4 regions of the Paenibacillus sp. FSL H7-0714 genome follow, and region 1 is predicted to be linked to each of the others. Evidence: riboswitches for the same ligand, from Rfam matches in the RefSeq annotation. Region 1 holds a riboswitch; each other region holds the start of a gene.
What was found. Region 1 has a riboswitch for cobalamin ahead of NST34_RS10725 (RCC1 domain-containing protein). Riboswitches for the same ligand answer to the same signal wherever they lie in the genome.

Region 1 (4,961 bases):
TGAGAATTGTGGTTTCTTAGTCTGATTAATTTGCATCTGAGTAATTAAACCATTGTAAATACTATTAATATCTTCTGAATAATTGGTCATTTGAAATGTTTTAGCAACATTTGATTGAGTGTCCATAGAATATACTGCATCCATAACCGATAAATTATAGGTGGACTCGGTAACTGAAGTTAATTCATCGGTGTGTTTCATTTGTGATTCTGTTTGAATTTCTTCGCTGCCTTTCTGTTCAAAGCTTTGAATAATTCCATCTATAGATTTCTTATTGTTCTTTTTGACTGCTCTAATTATTTCTATTTCTTCAGCGGTACTTAAACTTCTATTTTTTCTTTTCAAATTTGCTTCTATGTTTGGATTTTCATTAATTAATTCTTTTAATTCTGCCTCTTTCTCAGATTTCAGACTTTGTTCAATCTCCTCCCATGTCTGATTCAACTCTTTCTTTCGCTCTATTAAATCCCGTGGTTGGGTTAACCATTCATTTCCTAATTGGTCTGATATGTAAATATCCTCTTCTGTTGCTCCATTAAGAATAATTTCTTCCAAGTCTTTTTTTGTGTATACATATGCTATTGGTTTATATAGTCGCTTATTAAAATTTTTTAAAGTCTTTTCCTGTACATTTTTCCGCCATTCAGACTCATAAACCGCTTCGGTTACAGACGTGACTTTTATTGCTTGAGGACTGAGATCTATTCCTTTAATCATAGTAGTTACATCATCAGAAATATCGGGTATTTCCTTAGTATTTAGTGCAGGTTCTTTGGCAATCTCTGCATTCACCGATACAATATTAAAAGAGGGTACAATTATAGCAAAAATTAAAAAAATGATTAAGAATTTATTCAATGAATTTTTCACAAAGGTTCCCCTATCATATTTTATTGTTGTATAAGAATCTGTTAGTTTCAATCATATTCCTTAACTGAAGTGTCTACTTTACTTCCTCCTACTCACCATTAAAGTGTTTATTCATCAATTCCTTCAAAACTATTATCCCATTTCTGACTCTTTGACTTTAAATGATAATTGGTACATATCTTCACTTACAGTTACATTTTTTCTCTATACTCATACACAATACATTTCCAAACAAATGCCTATCATTTTTATTATTATTGATGATCTACTCACAGTATCAATTACAATGTTTTTTATGTTTATCATAATTATTAGTTTAGTATCTAAAGTATCAAGCTACTGTATTCGATTAGTATCTGTAGAAAGTAAATTCCCATTACCATCGTATACAAAGTCACGCCGATAATTAATACTCCCTTTATGAATGATAATTGCTGATAACCGATTATTAGAATCATAAATATATTCATCATTATGACTATTATCTAAAGTGATTATCTTTACTGGAAGAGTTGAGTAAGAATTTGTTAATCCATTACCCAATTGGCCAAACTCATTATTTCCCCATGTTATAACCGAATCTCTTGTAAGCGCTATACTGTGTGATTCGCCTGCGTCTATTTTCAATACATTAGACGCTTTCACTTGGATAGGGACAAGTTTTCTTTCAGTTGTACCATCTCCAAGTTGGCCCTTGTTATTTCCTCCCCAACTCCAAACAGTCCCATCTGACTTTAATGCTAAAGAATAATTCCCACCACCGCTAATAGCGATAATATCCCTTAGTAGACCTACCCCATTTCCCCCTTTTACTTGGACAGGAATACGACGTTCTACAGTAGAACCATCACCAAGTTGCCCATTATCATTCTGCCCCCAGCTCCAAACGGTCCCATCATCTTTTAATACCAAGTTAAAATTATCTCCTGAACTAATTGCTTTAATATTTGTCATTAAAGGAGCATCATTCGGTCTCATTTGCAATAAACGTGGAATATTACTACCTACGAGGGTTCCATTCCCCAGTTGACCGTGATTATTCCCCCCCCAAACATAAACATTTCCATTTGAAGAAAGTGCTATAGAATGTATCTCACCAACATCTGAAGCTATAATATTCGTAAGAGCACTCCCATTTACTCCTTTGATTTGTTCAGGAGTTGTAATAAGTTGTGTACTATCCCCTCCTACTTGCCCATATTGATTATCTCCCCATCCCCATAATGATCCGTTCGATTTAACAGCAAGAGTATGATAGTATCTACTGCTAATATTATTTACATTTGATAATCCATAAATGGAGGTTGGAGAGACAATAAAATCAGTCTGATCTCCAGCAGGACCTAAACCCAAAAAACCATAATAATTGAATCCAAAAGTCGTCACTGTACCGTCAGTTTTCAAAGCATATGTGCTATAAGTACCACCAGTAATGCCTTTATTCATCGCAACCACATCGCTGCCAGCTAACTGTATTGGTTTATTACTAGATGGAGTTATAAAGTCTCCCAACTGTCCCATTTCATTACTTCCCCATAACCATAGATCTCCATTTGCACCTATAAAACCACTCTTATCTATACCAGCATATATTTCCCCACCAACTTGTGCACCTTGAGTTAAAGATGGAACTGATCCATTAGTACTTTCACTTAAAAAAACAGTTTTCATTAAATGCTTACCATAAGTAGATTTAATTACACTAAAATCATCATATGTGGATTCAACTACCGTTAAATTTTGATATGTGGAGTTTATTACAGAATCTTGTTGATAACTCTCTTCACTAACAACTATAAATTTAAGAATGTAATTGTCTTTCAATTTTTCGCCATTTGTATTTGCAAGGGAGTACGGAGGTATATACAAGATATATTCTTTAGCGTTTTCCAAAGCAATCTGAGGGGTAATTATTAATTGATGACCTTTGATCGATTTCTTTATGTCTATCGACTTGTTACTATTAATATTCACTAAATTAATCAAATTAAAAAACTGACCTTCGCTAATACCCTGCGCAAATTCCACATTCAACGGAGAACCTTCTGATAGATCAATTGATTGTTCTTCAGGAATCAACTTCAATCCAACGAATGGCCCTTCTGATTTATTTCTACTATCTGCATTCACATAAGATATAACGCTATAAGATGCGATTAAAAGAAATAAGGCAAGCAAAAGTGCATTATATTTCTTCATATATTTTCTCTCCTATTAAATAAATTCGTTTTTACATATTGTACAATTGATACATTCAATTGTACAATATCATTTGACAACTGATTCTACTTTGCCGCGGTAAATATAGGAGAATTATCGATGGTGATACAACATCAGTAACCACTAATAGTACATATCAATAGCAGCACCGCTGAAGCTAACAGCGAACATTTTCCGTATTTATGAATCTTTGAAATCCATTAAGAATGAATATAATTAATTCCATATTCACTCTAATAACAGTAAAGCACAAAAAAAAAAATTGGACATGACAAAAAACACCTCCCCCATCCTCGTGGGATCTCTGAATTTATTTATGGCAGGTATTCTGACTTCGCAGTTTATTAAGAGTTACACCATCAACTGTTTTTAAAGTTAACAATGCAATTCTTAAGTGCGTTCACAGTGGCGGGACCGCGTTGGAATTTCACCAACATTCCCCTTTTAAGTCACATGGAAAGCTCTATGTGATCACCATAAATATTTATTTGGATAATATACCACAAAAAGAAAAAATATTCATATAATTATTTCTAATCACTTTTTTACCATTATTTTTACATGAGCATTTCGTATAATTCATATTTTGATACAGCGGCATGATCAGTCCGCAACGAAATCTCAGTGTTGTGTGAGATGAGCAATAAATGGGCAGACGGGCAGTATTTCGGTGAATCTAAAATTTTTAAGCGGCGCTTGGACTTGTTGCTTCGCGATGGCGAGTGCAGAAGTAAGTAACACAATCGCATTCAAATATTGGTCGATTGTCGCTATTTGAATCCTCCCAAACATGGAGCTGCTCAGCGGTTAAAAGGGTTTTTTTCGAGAATTGCAGCGTTCTACACTGGTTTGTTTATTGTAAAATTCCTTTTCACCTCAGCCTTCCTTATGCGGTAAACATAGCACCGGAGATTCGATTGACTGTTGTTTTGAACACCATTCCATATTTAAAGGACGAACAAGCGGTCATGCCTAAAGGACAATCTACTTGACCTGTCCGCAAACGAACAGCGGAATTTTAAACATGCCTTTTCGTGTCCCCAATTCGTCATGGGAAATCCCATTGAACAGCAGGGCGTGTCTTTGCATGGATCCTCGCTGGCAGTTCTTTTTCATTCCAGAGATTCATCGGGATAATAGCCTGTGCGTTGAGATGCCGTATCGCCACATAGTTTCATTAGGTCACATCCCGCATCCAGCATAAAGAATTTCACTTTGATTTCTTACCCACAAGCGTCTTAATCGCAGGTCCTGCATCTCCGTCGTTCACATGGGTAGGGTAACTTGAGTGCCATGGGAAGTTCACTCTTGGCATCGACGGCCAAGTGCAACTTATAGCCATACTACTTGACTTTACCCAAAATCCCTTTGTGTATCTAGGGCTTAGATTAATGCAAAATGCTCAATTCAAATAAAATCACAGTTTGAATAAAGAGAAGTCAAAAAGTAATTATATTAATATTTATGGATCATTATATGAGAACTTTCTCACATACAAAGTTTATTGGACTACCTTAGTATAAAATCCAACCATAAACAACTGAGGTGCTTGATGAAAAAGAACCACGTATTTTGGCTTGTAGGAGTAATTATGTTATGTTTAATTCTACTTTTGGCATTTACAGCATTTATGTCTAAAAGTGATGAATCCGAATTGAGGAAACTTCCATCTTTGATGGATGCTACTGGAAAAATCGAACTTAAAGTTGGTGACTTTCAGCTTTCTTCTCAGCCATCTATTGGTGATCCAAATGCTCCTATTAAAGTCATAGAGTTTGCAGATTTCAAGTGTCCTGCTTGTCGAAATTGGGATGTTGACAATGCCACTAAGTTTAAAAGTGATTTTGTAGATACAGGAAAAGTTCAATTTT
Region 2 (4,961 bases), 1.6 Mb from region 1:
CATAGGTATACTCAGACTTACCGCTTGCAAAACCTAAGTCATCATTTGCAAACTTTTGAATGTTATGTGGTGTGCCGTCTTGAATATAAGCTGCATCTTTTCCTTTAAGATCCTTAAAAATTAACGTAATGAATTGACTGAATTCTACTCTTGCACTGCCGCCCATTGAAAAAGCCTGAACAATGCTCTCCAGCTTCTTGTCCTTAGGAATAACCTGATTCAGACTATCCTTAAGCGCAGTTTCTGTGCCTGCTATAGATGAAATAAGCTCAACCTTAGCATCACCACTTGTAACTTTTGCACCTTTAGGAATGACTACAGATACGTCACCTTTAGTAGCCTCTATTTGAGGAAGAGTACTATTTCCAAGTAAATTGACACTTACTGCGGATTGCTTATACTCTGGGATTTCCACTGTGATTTCTTTGTTGCTATCTTCGGGGCGTATCGGAATGATGTAATCATAATTATCGCCCTCTGGAATTTTAATTTCTGGTTTATCTCCTGATGGGATCTGTACTTCTATCTCTTCTGGATCTTCTGGTTGTTCAGGTCCCGGCTTTTCATCATTCATATCATACAGACGGTTCTTATGATTAATCAGACGATCATAAGCAACAAGTGCATACGTACCTTGATCCGTTGCCATTCCATCTACTTTTCCGGTGAGAGTATGCTTAAATCCACCATCCGGTCCAGCAAAGGTAAGTAGCGCGTCTATAAGCGAATTTCCTTCTTTTACAAATTTAATGTCACTGTGCGGATCTACGCCTACGCCAGTTAAAGCCACAATAACCTGTGCGATGCTCTCACTGCTTGTGCTTCCCCAGCTTGTATATCCACCTTGAGCATTTTGCGTACTCGATAACCATGCAATCGCCCGATCCACGGCAGCTTTTACATTTGGATTAGTTGCATAATAAGGCGCAAGAGCTTGTATCGCCATCGCAGTAATATCGGTATCAGCTTTTGCTGGGCCTAATGCCCAACCTCCGGCGTCCGCGGTACCTTTTTTGATTTCTTTATCTAAAATATACTTAATCAAATTCTCTCTTGTAGTCTGATATATTACCCCATCTTTATCAGGCTCAGGGAATAGAACGGGGATCTCGTACGTACGACTATCTAAGGCAATCAGTGCAAATATGGGACCATTAATCCCTTGCTTCTGAACATATTGATAATCAGCGAGTGCATTGATTAGATTATTACCCGCAACATTCGTGATATCCTTCCCGATCGAGGTAAGTCCTAGGATCGCTCTGGAATGCTCTGTGCTTTTAATAGCATCGAGTTTTCCATCCTTCATTAATTCTGTTACTTTCTTAGCTACGTTGTTGTAATAGAGATCATAATAACCACTTGGTACTTCGTAGTTGGCACGTGCTAAAGATAAGATCGACCATTCCCCACTGCCAGTACCAAATGACGGATTCTTTACCGTTTTTAAAATATAGGCCAAGCTTTTATCTAACTGTTCCTTTGCGCCAGTGGTAGCATTCAGCTTGTAGGTAATTTGATATGTTTTCTCTACTCTATTTTCTGCTCCGTCTACTGCCGTTACAGTGATTACATTACTACCTGGGCTTAGAGATGCTTTGTACTCACCATTAGTAGCAGATAGAACGACTCCATTAAGTTTTACTGCTGGCATGATATCTTTAAATATATTGTCTGTGACAACTACTCTGAAACTTAAATCTTTATCGGACACTTCCTGTTTATCCTGAATACCACTTACAGTAATAACAGGTGGCTCTATATCCAAAGAATTGGTAAGCCCGACAAGCGCATGATCTACACTTACTTGAGAGCTTTCAATATTTTCGAGCACGGAATAGGCTTGGTAGACTGCCGATTGTACTACAGTTCTATCCAAAATACTTTCTTTATTCGGATCGCTGTTAATCTCTGCAATTTCAGCAGTTAAAGCGTCCTTATTGGCAAGTTGAATTGGTAGTTCTCCCCAACCACCACCAAGATCAGAACCATAGCCATACGTGGTGAACTGAGTTCGGATGATGTCACCATCTTGAGGATCATATTGAGAAAAACCAACTGGAGGAAATTCATTATTTACTGCATACATCCAACCAGACATGGGGGTGTAGTCAAACTGACTCAACCATTGTTGATTTACTTTAGTTCCTACTGTCATCCCACCAGCTGAGATCATATCTAAAATATATTTCGGAATATTCACTTCATCTCTGGCATTATCTTTAACTTCAGATAGATAAAAGCTACTATTTATATCTCCTAAATATTTATAATTGCCCTCTCCTAGCGCACGCATAATTAAAGATGCGCCATTGTCCCCTTCGTAGATCGGAACTTTAATAGGTTCCTTAATATATCCTTGACCCAATGTGAACTTCTCTACAGATACAGTTGCGTACCCTTTAAGCGTAGAGCTTGCTCCATCTGCATGAGCCGGAATTACACTTGTAGAGAATGTCGTGATGAATACAGCTACAATAAGTAACCAAGCTAAAAACTTATTTTTCTTCATGTTTCATAACCCTTCCCTTCTTTTCCTATGATAAAAAACAGAATTAAACCCAGCGAGAAAAAACACCAGCGCCACCCATTAAGGGATGGCATTCACAAAAAAAAACCACTCAACATAAACGTCAAGAGGTTTAAAATAGTGAACTGAAAACGCCATAATAGCTGACATGCACTATTCAAACACCTCTCTATCGCTCGTAGAGTTTAACGGTGTATTAGAAACAGGCAGATATTCTGGCTCAAGTATCATCACCCTTGCTACCTTCCCAGTTTCCCAGTGGTACCTTGCAAGGACTCCTCTTTCACAGCGGCGGGACCGCGCGGGATTCACACCCGCTTTCCATTTAACCAATCTATGATTGTAATTCCGAAACATTCATAATTGGCACCTATTGCTAATATTAATTTTTCATGCTTCATCATATCTAATATATATGCTTTTGTCATGCAATATTTGTTTTTTGTATAACGAGTAGTTAGCGATAATCCTATTGAATATCAAATCATTTTAACCACAATATACTCTTTTTCTCTCAGCTCAAAACCATCCTCCAGTGACAAAGAGGCCAAATCAAAGATTCGATCATACTTTTTATTACGTGGGAGCCCTTCTTCCTCAGCCCAGCATGTATAAAGCTCGAACTCGGCACCAGATACCCCATAATCTGTCATAAGCCTAAATAACTCCCGACAACACTTGAGTGAGGCGTTATACGATCCCGGTAAAGTATCTTTTAGCTTAGAGCCGCCCCAATTCGGTGAAATCCGGTACACATACGGACTCCGAAAATGCTTGCGAATCTCATCGTTCCAATACCCAAGTTCCTCTATAAAAATACCCGCTGCATCTTCTTCCGAGTCGTATACAAGACAGTCCTCATCTCTTAAATGAGATAGATCTGCGATGTCATCCAAAGGAATTATACCTTGCAGGCGCAGAGCCTCTCTTTGTTTCTTATACTCCGGGGAATTTTTCACTTCATTATATGTCTTTGCTGACGGTACACTGCCTCTTTCTCCTAACGGAAGCTCTGTAGCCGAGCCTATGTAATGAAATCTGCTCACTGGATTGCCCTCCATAACTTTGGAATCACTGCAAATCACTAATTCATATATGAATTTACCACAAATTAGTAAGGTACTCGTTGAAATTATTCTATGTTAGGGTATTTGGTAAGCGTTTACAACGAATTCATGGAGGTGTACGTATTCATCTAAGCACCAAAGTACTAAGGAAGGTCAGGTTTAAGCATCCTCAAAAATGATCTTACAAAGGAGAATTCAATGACTACTCGAATCCAGAAATCATTCTTATCATTGACCCTTGTCACCGCTCTTCTGCTCTCTTTGTTCTCATCCATTGCCGCCGCTGCCACTAAGGACGAGCAACAAGCTAAGGCAGCACCAAAGAGTAAGATCCAATCCTATGTAGACGATATGCAGCCCGGATGGAACCTTGGCAATACTCTAGATGCTACAGGTGAGGATGAAACCTCCTGGGGCAATCCGCGTGTGACCCAAGAAGTGATTAAGAAAATCGCCGCACAAGGCTACAATAGTATCCGGATTCCTATCACTTGGGATTCACACATAGGTGAAGCACCGAACTACACCATTGATCAAGCTTACCTCGACCGTGTCGAAGAAGTTGTAGGCTGGGCGCTAGACGCCAAGTTATATGTAATGATCAATGTCCATCACGACTCCTGGTTATGGGTAAGTCATATGGAAGAGAAGCATGATGAGACGCTGGCGCGTTATAATGCAGCATGGACTCAAATTGCGGACCGCTTCAAGGATAAATCCGATAAGCTGATGTTCGAAAGCATTAATGAACCTCGTTTCACGGATGGCGGAAGTACGGATGAAGCGAAGATGGAACAGATGCTTGCAGAGCTCAACAATTCCTTCCATCAGATCGTTCGAAACTCAGGTGGAAAAAATGATGTCCGTCCGCTAGTGCTACCTTCATTAGAGACTTCTCCTACCCAACCTAGAATGGATCAGCTCTACAAAACGATTATAGCTCTTAACGATCCGAACATAATTGCGACCGTTCACTACTATGGCTTCTGGCCGTTCAGTGTGAATATCGCTGGTTACACCACGTTTGAAAAAGATACAAAAAACGATATCACCCAAACTTTTGATAACGTTTACAACACATTCGTAGCCAAAGGAATCCCTGTTATCGTTGGTGAGTTTGGACTCCTAGGATTCGATAAAGATACAGGTGTGATTGAACAAGGCGAGAAGCTGAAATTCTTCGAGTACCTTACCTATTATTTAAAAGAAAAGAAAATGACCTCCATGCTCTGGGATAACGGGCAGCATTTCAACCGCAAAACGTATAAGTGGTCCGATTCTGAGCTGCAGGGTGTATTAATGTCTGGTCTGAAGGAACGTTCCTCCAGCACTGAAAGCGATCTGGTCTATCTAAAAAAAGGTGC
Region 3 (4,961 bases), 2.8 Mb from region 1:
CCCGCGAACAGTAGGTATAGCGGCGGATCTTGCTCATAAAGGGAAACGGTCCTATGAAAGTAACTCGCCATACGCGATTGTTGTTAGCGGTACGCTGTTTGAAATACAGAGAACATTGTACAACACGATGCTATTCGCTTCTTTACTGGTGGGTACTGTCTTTTTCATTGCAGCAGGCAGCTTCCTTTACTTCAGGCTGTATACAGATCTAGATCATGATCGCCATCAATATTCTACATTGTCCAAAATGGGACTTACAGATCAAGAGCTAAACCGAATTGTAACGATACAATTGTCGTTGTTGTTTTTTGTTCCGGTTGGGGTAGCCATTTTGCATAGTGTGTTTGCCTTTATTGCGCTTCAGCGGTTGTTTTACTTATCTATTGCTGTGGAGACCGGGGCGGTGTTATTGGGATATTTGGCTGTCCAGGGACTTTACTTCTTTTTTATTCGCAGCCGTTATTTACGCAACTTGAAGAAGAACTTGATCTGAATAATGGGGGTTACGAAATGCAAGCATGGATTACAGATTTTATGGAGCAGTTTGGTTACTTTGGTATTTTCCTGATGCTCGCTTTTGAAAATATATTTCCACCGATTCCTTCCGAAGTGATCCTTCCTTTTGGCGGATTCATGACAACCACAACGAATTTGACCATTCCTGGTGTAATTATTGCTGCTACGCTTGGCTCACTGCTGGGTGCAGTAATTCTCTATTATATCGGTCGTTTGTTGGATGTAAATCGCTTGGAAAAGATCGTTGAACGCTGGGGCGGCCTACTCCGGATTAGCAAAAAGGACATCCACAAGGCTGACGCTTGGTTTGACAAATATGGCTATTGGACCGTATTATTTTGTCGGATGGTTCCACTAGTGCGTAGTTTGATTTCGATCCCTGCAGGGATGTCGGGCATGAAATTTGGAGTGTTTATGATCTTCACAACGATTGGTACGCTGGGATGGAATCTATTGCTGGTGCTTATTGGTGCGGCATTGGGTGAGTCCTGGGAAGACATCGCCATGTATATGGATATGTACTCCAACGTAGTGTACGTGCTTCTTGCAGGTGGAGTAGTGATCCTTGGGTATTTGTTCTTCCGCAAGCGCAGCCGGAAAATGAACACCGAAGGTTGAGCCGAGAAGGACTTATAGATAAAAGTTATGATTAAAAGGAGGAGAACAAATGGAGCTATTAACGATTATTAAAGCTATTATTTTGGGAATTGTTGAAGGATTGACTGAATTTGCTCCGGTATCCTCCACAGGTCATATGATTATTGTTGATGATATGTGGTTAAAATCGACAGAGTTATTTGGACAATATACGGCCAATACGTTCAAAGTGGTTATACAGCTGGGGTCAATATTAGCAGTTGTAGTTATTTTTAGAAATAGGTTCATTGAATTGCTGGGCTTAAAGCGCTTCAGCCGCAAGCAGTTGGATCCTGTAACCGAGCAACAACCACAGCTTGAAAAAGGCGGCCACCTGAAGCTTACACAGGTGCTTGTAGGTTTAGTGCCAGCAGGCGTGCTGGGGGTTCTGTTTAATGATTATATTGACGAGCATTTATTCTCTACATCCACCGTGTTAATCGGTCTAGTAGTCGGTGCTGTATTAATGATTATTGCGGATCTATTCGGACCAAAGAAGATTCAAACGGAGAGTGTCGATCAGATTACATATAAGCAGGCGCTAGGTGTTGGTCTGGTCCAGTGCTTCTCCTTGTGGCCGGGATTTTCTCGTTCCGGGTCGACGATTTCTGGTGGTGTTCTTCTGGGTATGAGTCATCGCGCTGCTGCTGATTTCACGTTTATTATGGCTGTTCCAATCATGGCAGGCGCCAGTTTACTCTCACTGATGAAGAACTGGCAATATTTCACCATCGATGCCCTGCCGTTCTTCATTGCAGGCTTTATCAGTGCCTTTGTATTTGCACTATTATCGATGCGTTTCTTCTTGAAATTGATCAACCGGATTAAGCTTTTACCATTTGCTATATATCGCATAGTACTTGCTGCAGTAGTATATTTCGTGTTTTTCTAAATCCGTTATAAGGAATCGATATAACAAAAGCCCCCGTAATCTATTGCAGATGACGGGGGCTTTCACGTATGATGACATCAGATTTAAGACACTCACTTTATCCTTATAATTCTCGCATAAACGCTTACCGTCCTTAAAAGGACGCTGAAGGCGTTTTAGCTTGACAATATCGGAGACAGGTGCTTGCCGGAAATTAGTAATTCGGTAGGCTTAATAGGGAAATTCGGTTTGAAGCCGATGCGGTCCCGCCACTGTAACGGAAGAGTCCATAGCAACATATGTCACTGGCAATTTACTACTGCTGGGAAGACTGCTAAGGATGCTGACACCGCTAGCCAGGAGACCTGCCTGTTTCAACAGCACTGCTTCACCTACGGAGGATAGGAAGGTGTTAGACGTTAACCATAGGTATATTATGGGCGTCTTTCCCTTTGACTTTTTTAGGGAAGGGCGCTCTTTTTTAAAGGAATGCAAGTGATATCGAGTCCAAAATAAGAAGATGGAGAAGGGGAGCTGCAAAGTGACGAACAAAGTAAAAGTAAGCAATCTTGGCTATCCAAGAATCGGAAAAAACCGCGAGTGGAAGAAAACGTTGGAAGCCTTCTGGGCGGGAAAAATAAATGAGGAAGCGTTCCGTACTGAAATGACAGGAATTCAGCTTCAGCATTTGAAGACTCAGCAGGAGGCAGGCATTGATTTAATTCCGGTAAATGATTTTACGTTCTACGATCATGTGCTAGATACAGCTGTAATGTTCGGGATCGTACCTCCACGTTATGCGTATGATGGTGGCGATATTGGGCTTGATCTTTATTTTGCGATGGCTAGAGGAAATGCTGAGGCTACCGCTTGCGAGATGACTAAATGGTTCAATACGAACTATCATTACATCGTTCCAGAGATCGGTGCACAAACGCCGCGTCTGACCGAGAATAAACCATTGGCTGCTTATCGTTTTGCCAAGTCCCAAGCGGGAATTGAGGGTAAACCTGTGGTTTTAGGCCTTTATACATTCCTTAAGTTGTCAAAAGGTTTTGCATCTGCGGATATTGCGAAGATTGCTGCTCAGTTTCTTCCGGTTTACGTTCAGCTGTTGCAGGAACTGAAGCAAGAAGGAGTAAGCTGGGTACAAATTGATGAACCAGCGATTGTTACAGGAATTAATGAATCAGAATTATCCTTACTTCACTCGATTTACACAGAAATTGCTGAATCCGTGCCTGGATTAAATATTATTCTGCAGACTTACTTTGAAGCTGCTGAACCGCTGGAGGCACTGTTCAAGCTTCCGGTACAAGGTTTAGGTCTTGATTTTGTCCATGATGGCGGGACGAACCTGGCATCGATTGAACGTCTTGGCTGGCCTGAGGATAAGTGGCTGGGAGCGGGTATTATTGACGGACGCAACATCTGGCGCTCAGATCTGGATGCTAAGCTGCAGCTAATCGAGAAGCTGAGTGTACATGTATCACTTGATCGTCTTATTATACAGCCTTCTTGCAGTTTGCTGCATGTTCCGGTTACTGTTCAGGGTGAGGTGAAGCTGAAGGCCACCGTCAAGGCTGCTTTAGCTTTTGCTGATGAGAAGCTTAGAGAGCTTGGCCTGCTTGCTGCAGCCTTAGAGGGTGCAGCAGAAGCTGCTGCTGCGTTGACGGCCAGTCGTGAAGCCCTTACTGCCTTCCGTGCACTTCCTGAACGCGGTCGTAAGGATGTGGCCGAGCAAGTTCTCGGACTTACAGATTTACCAGACCAACGTAGCCTACCTTTTGCTGAACGCCTGAAGGTGCAGCAGGAGAAGTGGCAGCTGCCACTTCTGCCAACGACAACAATCGGAAGCTTTCCACAGACCGTAGAAGTGCGCCAGGCAAGGTTGAAATGGCGTAAAGGCGTATGGAATCAAGAGCGTTACGACGGGTTCGTTCGTGAGCAGATTGCAGATGCAATCACTTTCCAAGAAAAGCTGGGTCTGGATGTACTCGTGCACGGTGAGTTCGAAAGAACCGATATGGTGGAGTTTTTCGGGGAGAAGTTGGATGGTTACTTATTTACTAGTAATGGCTGGGTTCAATCCTACGGATCACGCTGCGTTAAGCCACCAGTTATTTATGCGGATGTAGCTTTTATCCAGCCTATGACTGTAAAAGAAAGCGTCTATGCTCAGTCGTTAACTTCCCTTCCTGTTAAAGGTATGTTGACTGGTCCTGTTACGATTCTCAATTGGTCTTTCGTACGTGATGATCTTAGTCGGGAAGCAGTAGCGAATCAAATTGCCTTAGCGCTCCGTCATGAAGTTAAAGCATTGGAGGATGCAGGCATAGAGATGATTCAAGTAGATGAACCGGCTATCCGTGAAGGACTTCCTTTGAAGGCTGAAGATCATGAGGCATACTTGAATTGGGCGGTGAAGTCGTTCCGTATCGCGACGAATCATGTGAAGGCTACGACACAAATTCATACCCACATGTGCTATAGCGAATTTAATGACATGATAGACTCCATTTCAGCGATGGATGCGGATGTTATCTCTATTGAGACTTCACGTAGCCATGGGGAACTGATCGTTAGCTTTGAGGAGCAGGCGTATGATAAAGGAATTGGTCTTGGTGTATATGATATCCATAGTCCACGGGTTCCTGCAGTAGAAGAGATGACAGCTAATATTGATCGTGCGCTGCGGGTGCTTGATCCTGAACAGTTCTGGATTAATCCGGATTGCGGTCTTAAGACACGTGGCTGGCAGGAGACAGAAGATGCACTTCGTAACATGGTAAAGGCTGCCGCTATTGCAAGAGAAAATGCAGGAGTTAGTGCTTCCAAATAACATAAGAAGTATACAATAAATCATAGCCGGGGAATTTCTCCCTGGCTTTTTATTTCAGCCACTTGATAATAATTCTCATTCTTGATAGAATGAGAA
Region 4 (4,961 bases), 1.9 Mb from region 1:
AATGAAGCAGCTGGATAGCTGTCCAGCGACCTTTTTGCCGGCATTGGACATTGTAGGGGTAGCAGCTGTCATGTAGATGTTGCTCATAGCCCAGTAAGCTTCTTTTACAAGCTCAAGACGTTTCTCAGCTGGTTCACGGTGCATCAGGTACATAGCAATAATCATATAACGTTCTTGTGGAAGCTCCATTACACGGCCGTCAAAATCATGCGCCAAATAACGGTCGGATAGCGTAAGCAGACCGATATAGTCAAACAAAAGATCGCGTGTATAATCGATACACCCACCTAGTTCGATAATTTGTTCTTTGGTGTAATGACTTAGAAGCTCTTCACGATAGATTCCTTTTTTTACGAGATCCGTAATTAGCGGGTACAGCTCACCGTAAGGCTCTTCTGGATAAGCTTTATAGCGGCGATGAACGGCTGCTTTTTTATAAAGGGTAGTCAGAAGGGCACGGGCAGCTGCAAACTTCCAAGTAGGCTCTTCTTTCGTTACAAGCTCTAGAGCACTCATGGTGAAGGCATTGCTAATTTCTTCTCCGCTTACGGAGTCACGACGCAGTTTGGAAATTACTCCCCGCAGCAATGTTTCTTTATTTAGTTGATCAAGACCTTCCAAGATACGGTCGGCGTATACGGAAAGGCGCTTCTCATCAAAAGCCAGTTGGCGATTGTCTGGTTTTACTACGAATTGTGGCATGGTTATTTCATCCCTTCTTATTTTGGGTTAATTTTGAATATCAAAAATTGATATATTATAGCGCAGTAGGCTGCCACAGAAAGACCTCCGAGCCGTTCATACTGGCCGGAATGTCGATTATGCGTTGGTTAGAGCTTCCTCGGTAAGGAAGTGTAGTATCTTTCAATTCTTCTATAAAACGTCCATCTATTAATACCTGACACTGTGTAAGTAGATTCCACTCCGGCGAACCGGGAAGGGCGGTTAGTTCATCATACGTATAACCACTGTAAATCCAGATGGGGAAGCCAGGGAGCACGGCGCGAAGCTCATGAATGAACCCAAGTACCTCTTCTGCCGAGAAAAAAGGATCGCCGCCTGCCAGTGTTAGACCATCCAGCAAAGGGTTAGCGGCGATTTCTGCAATGATTTCATGTTGACGTTCTAAGGTGAAGAATTCTCCATATTTAAAGTTCCATGTCTCGGGATTAAAGCATCCCGGGCAACGATGACGGCAGCCGCTGATGAAGAGGACGGCCCGCATGCCCTCTCCCTCGTTAATCGACTCCGGATAGTATCCGCAAATATTCATAAATGCTTAACGCGATCCCGTACTTCGGCTTGTTTGGCGGCATTGAAGCGGGTCTGATAGTCGCCAGTTAAATAACCTGTAACTCTGCGCAAACGACGGATGTGCACGTCATTCTCATGTGCGTTGCAGGAAGGACAGTTTGTCCCAATTACACCTTCGTATCCGCAGCTGGAGCAGCGGTCAATCGGATGGTTAATGCTGAAGTAGCTGACCTGTTGTTCTAGTGCATATTTAATGATTTTGATAAAAGCAGATGGATTGCTGCGGGCATTGCCATTTAATTCGACATAAGAAATAGCCCCGGCATTGCAGTATTCATGGAAAGGAGCTTCCAAGCTGATCTTCTGAGCAGCACCTAGATCGTAGTATACAGGGATGTGGAAAGAGTTCGTATAATACTCACGGTCAGTTACGCCCGGAATAGAACCCAGTACCTTGCGATCAATCTTGGTGAATTTGCCGGACAGGCCCTCTGCTGGTGTTGCGAACAAGGTAATGTTGAGATTAAGTTCCTCACTTTTAAGGTCGCAATACTCCCGCATGTGACGCACGATAGCCACAGCCTTGGCATGGACTTCCATATCCTCGCCATGGTGTTTGCCGTACATGGCTTTCATGCATTCCGCCATACCGATGAAGCCAAGCGACAGACTACCATGCTTAAGTAGTTCGCCTACAGAGTCTTCAGGAGCGAGATTTTCGCCGCCTTCCCAGACGCCTTCTCGCATCATGAAATCGGATGCTTTAGCTTTTTGCGCGCTTTGGATGTGGAACCGATGAAGAAGTCCTTCCAGCGCAATATCCATATAGTGGTTTAGATCCTCATAGAAGCCAGCTTCATCTGCGACGGTACGTCGGCCTGTTACTGTGCCGTGTGCCAGACCGAGCCGAACCAGATTCAGTGTATTAAAGGAAAGGTTGCCCTTCCCGGAGCAATGATTACGCCCAAAACGGTCACCGAGCACTCGGGTGCGGCAGCCCATTGTAGCAAATTCCGTATCAGGATCACTTGGATCATAATACTGCAAGTTGAGCGGAGCGTCCAGATTAGCGAAGTTCGGATATAGTCTGCGTGCAGAACATTCCGCCGCTTTTAGGAACAATTCATAGTTAGGATCACCTTGCTGTTGATTGACTCCTTGCTTGCATTTGAAGATTTGAATCGGGAACACAGGTGTTTCTCCGCTGCCAAGTCCGTTCATCGTTGCTGTTAGCAGGGAGCTGATCACAAGCTGACCTTCTGGTGAAGTACAAGTACCATAATTGATGCTGGTAAACGGAATTTGCCCACCGGATCGGCTGGACATGGTGTTGAGATTATGTACCATACTTTCAGCCGCTTGCAGGGTTTCGATTTCGGTTTCCTTTAGTGCAAAACGAAACGCTTTTGGATATAACTCCGCCAGATCGGTCCGACTCATTGTAATCTCGCCCAAAGAATCATTAGCTTGTCCCTCATCAAAATAATCCAGACCCTTGCGGAACAGCTTAGCGAAGGATTTGGTTACATAAGGTGCAAGATCATAGTCGAGCTTATTTGCGGATACGCCGCCATATTGAGCATTTTGCTGGGATTGAAAAATAATTGCTACCAGTGACATAGCTGTCATTATGGAGTTCGGAGGACGAACACTGCCGTTGCCGGTGTTGAAGCCTTCGCGGAGAAGCTTATCAAACGGGATAAAAATGCAGTTAGTCGTTCCGATTGCGTATTGATCCAGATCATGCACATAGACGACATTGTCATCAATGGCTTGCACTAGCTGCGGTGGCATCGAAAAGTTGCGGGCGTACCATTTTGAATATTCACTGCCGAACTTGCTCATTTTACCGGAGAAACTCTCTCCGTTCAAATTGGCATTCTCGCGCAGCAAGTCCAAATCCCGGCTGTCGATAATATCGCGTCCTAAATCAATGAGCTCATCTAAAAGAACTTCTCGTGCATTTGTTGTACCGTTAAATTGTCTCTCCAACAACGTCATTGTATAGCTCTCCTCTCAGTCTATCGTCCTATCATTAAGAAGTGGGGCCGCAAAAGCGGCCGTATATTCATTGTGATCTCATAAAAAAAGCATCCTCTAGCGAGGATGGCAGAAAATGCCCGATGCGTTATGTAAATATCCACACAGATATTTGTAGTGGCCTCTAAGAAGATGACCGCATGCGGACACCGTTCCTGTTCCTCGCAGGCACTCATAGTTGGTGTCGTCGAAACAGGCAGGTCTCCTGGCTTCCGTAGGACCTCTCAGCGCCTTCCCAAGGGGGCTCTTACCCCTCAGTGGCTTCTGCCAGGAGATCTGCCCATCTTAAGCTTCTAAAAGCTTGTAAGGGGCATCCGGTTACAGTGGCGGGACCGCAGCGGATTTTCACCGTACTTCCCTATTAAGCTCTAATTCCGATAAAGGATCAAAGCGCCTGTCTCCACTATATTTTGTTGTCGTTAGATAAAAATAACCCAAGATGTTGTGTTTGTAAACAGTTTTTTAGAAAACCCGCGCGGGGAGCGGGTTCTTCAAAAGTACTCCACAAATGATCCACAGGCTGTCCATAAGTAATCCACAATTGATCCACAGGCATATAAAAAATGATTCATAAATTGTCCGAAAAGATGCCACAAAGAGTCCATAAATGTAGTGCAGATGACCCTAGAATTCATGTTAGAAAAAATACTTGTGGCGAAAGTCATATTTCGGAGAATTTTGGGGAAAGAAGAAGGGGCATAATAAAGCTGAGATCATTTGTGGGAGAGCGGTGGAGTTGTTACAATAGAAGGAGACACATACTTTAAAATTCCGAGGAGGTATTCTCATGCCTATTGCTGAAGTAACCGTTATTCCGATTGGAACAGGTAGTACGAGCCTTAGCAGCTATGTTGCGGATATGCAGCGAGTGCTGAAGACGGTAGAAGGGATTACTTATGAGCTTACATCCATGGGTACAATCATCGAAGGGCCTCTTCAGCGTATTTTTGCTGCAGTCGAAGCGCTGCACGAGTCTCCTTTTGCCGCAGGTGCAGAGCGTGTCTCTACCTCACTTAAAATAGACGACCGCCGCGATAAACCCTCCACTAGCCGTGGAAAGCTGGAGTCTGTGGAGCGTAAACTACAGGTGGAATAGCAGTTTGGGAGAGTAGGGAAATAGGGAGAAATAGGCTTGCGTTTCTGGCTGAAAGTTGTATAATATTTTTTGTTTGACAGAAAAATCAGCCTTAAGCTGGTGTAGCTCAGGGGTAGAGCAACGCACTCGTAATGCGTAGGCCGGGGGTTCAATTCCCTTCACCAGCATCCAAAAAAAACATACGTGGCGCGGATTTTAATATTAACTGTGATTATTTCGGGGATACTAATATTTTTAATTATTAAAGGCAAGTAAGAAGTTATAAATCAAAGAAATAACTTTATAGACGAGTATAGTATGTCATGGTTATATTTGCGAGTCTCTGACTTTGAAAAAAATTATCTAAGAGTGTTGACAAAAAAACTGAATTTCAAATCACTTACCCTGCTGCTATGGTGGGGTATTTCTTTGCTTTCAGGAAAATATCCTTGACAGTATCCATATATAATTTACATAATGTACCAAATAAAATATAATAATCTTATTGTAAGCTTCGAAGCTCCGTCTTATATTTTTAATGGAGGTACACAGTATATATGATTCAGGATTTTTATTGCAATGCGGTATTAAA

Region 2: another riboswitch for cobalamin. It lies ahead of NST34_RS03955 (S-layer homology domain-containing protein); the one in region 1 lies ahead of NST34_RS10725 (RCC1 domain-containing protein).
Region 3: another riboswitch for cobalamin. It lies ahead of metE (5-methyltetrahydropteroyltriglutamate--homocysteine S-methyltransferase); the one in region 1 lies ahead of NST34_RS10725 (RCC1 domain-containing protein).
Region 4: another riboswitch for cobalamin. It lies ahead of NST34_RS02370 (anaerobic ribonucleoside triphosphate reductase); the one in region 1 lies ahead of NST34_RS10725 (RCC1 domain-containing protein).

Annotation. Positions count from the first base shown of each region.
Region 1 is NZ_JBBOPT010000001.1:2,465,840-2,470,800, reverse strand. It holds gene NST34_RS10730 (RHS repeat domain-containing protein) at 1-870, opposite strand, end outside; gene NST34_RS10725 (RCC1 domain-containing protein) at 1,207-3,069, opposite strand; cobalamin riboswitch at 3,392-3,584, opposite strand; gene NST34_RS10720 (thioredoxin domain-containing protein) at 4,643-4,961, shown strand, end outside.
Region 2 is NZ_JBBOPT010000001.1:892,386-897,346, reverse strand. It holds gene NST34_RS03955 (S-layer homology domain-containing protein) at 1-2,512, opposite strand, end outside; cobalamin riboswitch at 2,719-2,919, opposite strand; gene NST34_RS03950 (hypothetical protein) at 3,010-3,576, opposite strand; gene NST34_RS03945 (cellulase family glycosylhydrolase) at 3,796-4,961, shown strand, end outside.
Region 3 is NZ_JBBOPT010000001.1:5,243,427-5,248,387, reverse strand. It holds gene NST34_RS23510 (ABC transporter permease) at 1-493, shown strand, start outside; gene NST34_RS23505 (DedA family protein) at 511-1,134, shown strand; gene NST34_RS23500 (undecaprenyl-diphosphate phosphatase) at 1,184-2,044, shown strand; cobalamin riboswitch at 2,205-2,410, shown strand; gene metE (5-methyltetrahydropteroyltriglutamate--homocysteine S-methyltransferase) at 2,565-4,865, shown strand.
Region 4 is NZ_JBBOPT010000001.1:535,390-540,350, forward strand. It holds gene NST34_RS02360 (ribonucleoside-diphosphate reductase subunit alpha) at 1-702, opposite strand, end outside; gene nrdG (anaerobic ribonucleoside-triphosphate reductase activating protein) at 758-1,273, opposite strand; gene NST34_RS02370 (anaerobic ribonucleoside triphosphate reductase) at 1,270-3,255, opposite strand; cobalamin riboswitch at 3,473-3,707, opposite strand; gene NST34_RS02375 (MTH1187 family thiamine-binding protein) at 4,082-4,390, shown strand; tRNA gene NST34_RS02380 (tRNA-Thr) at 4,486-4,557, shown strand; gene NST34_RS02385 (HIT family protein) at 4,927-4,961, shown strand, end outside.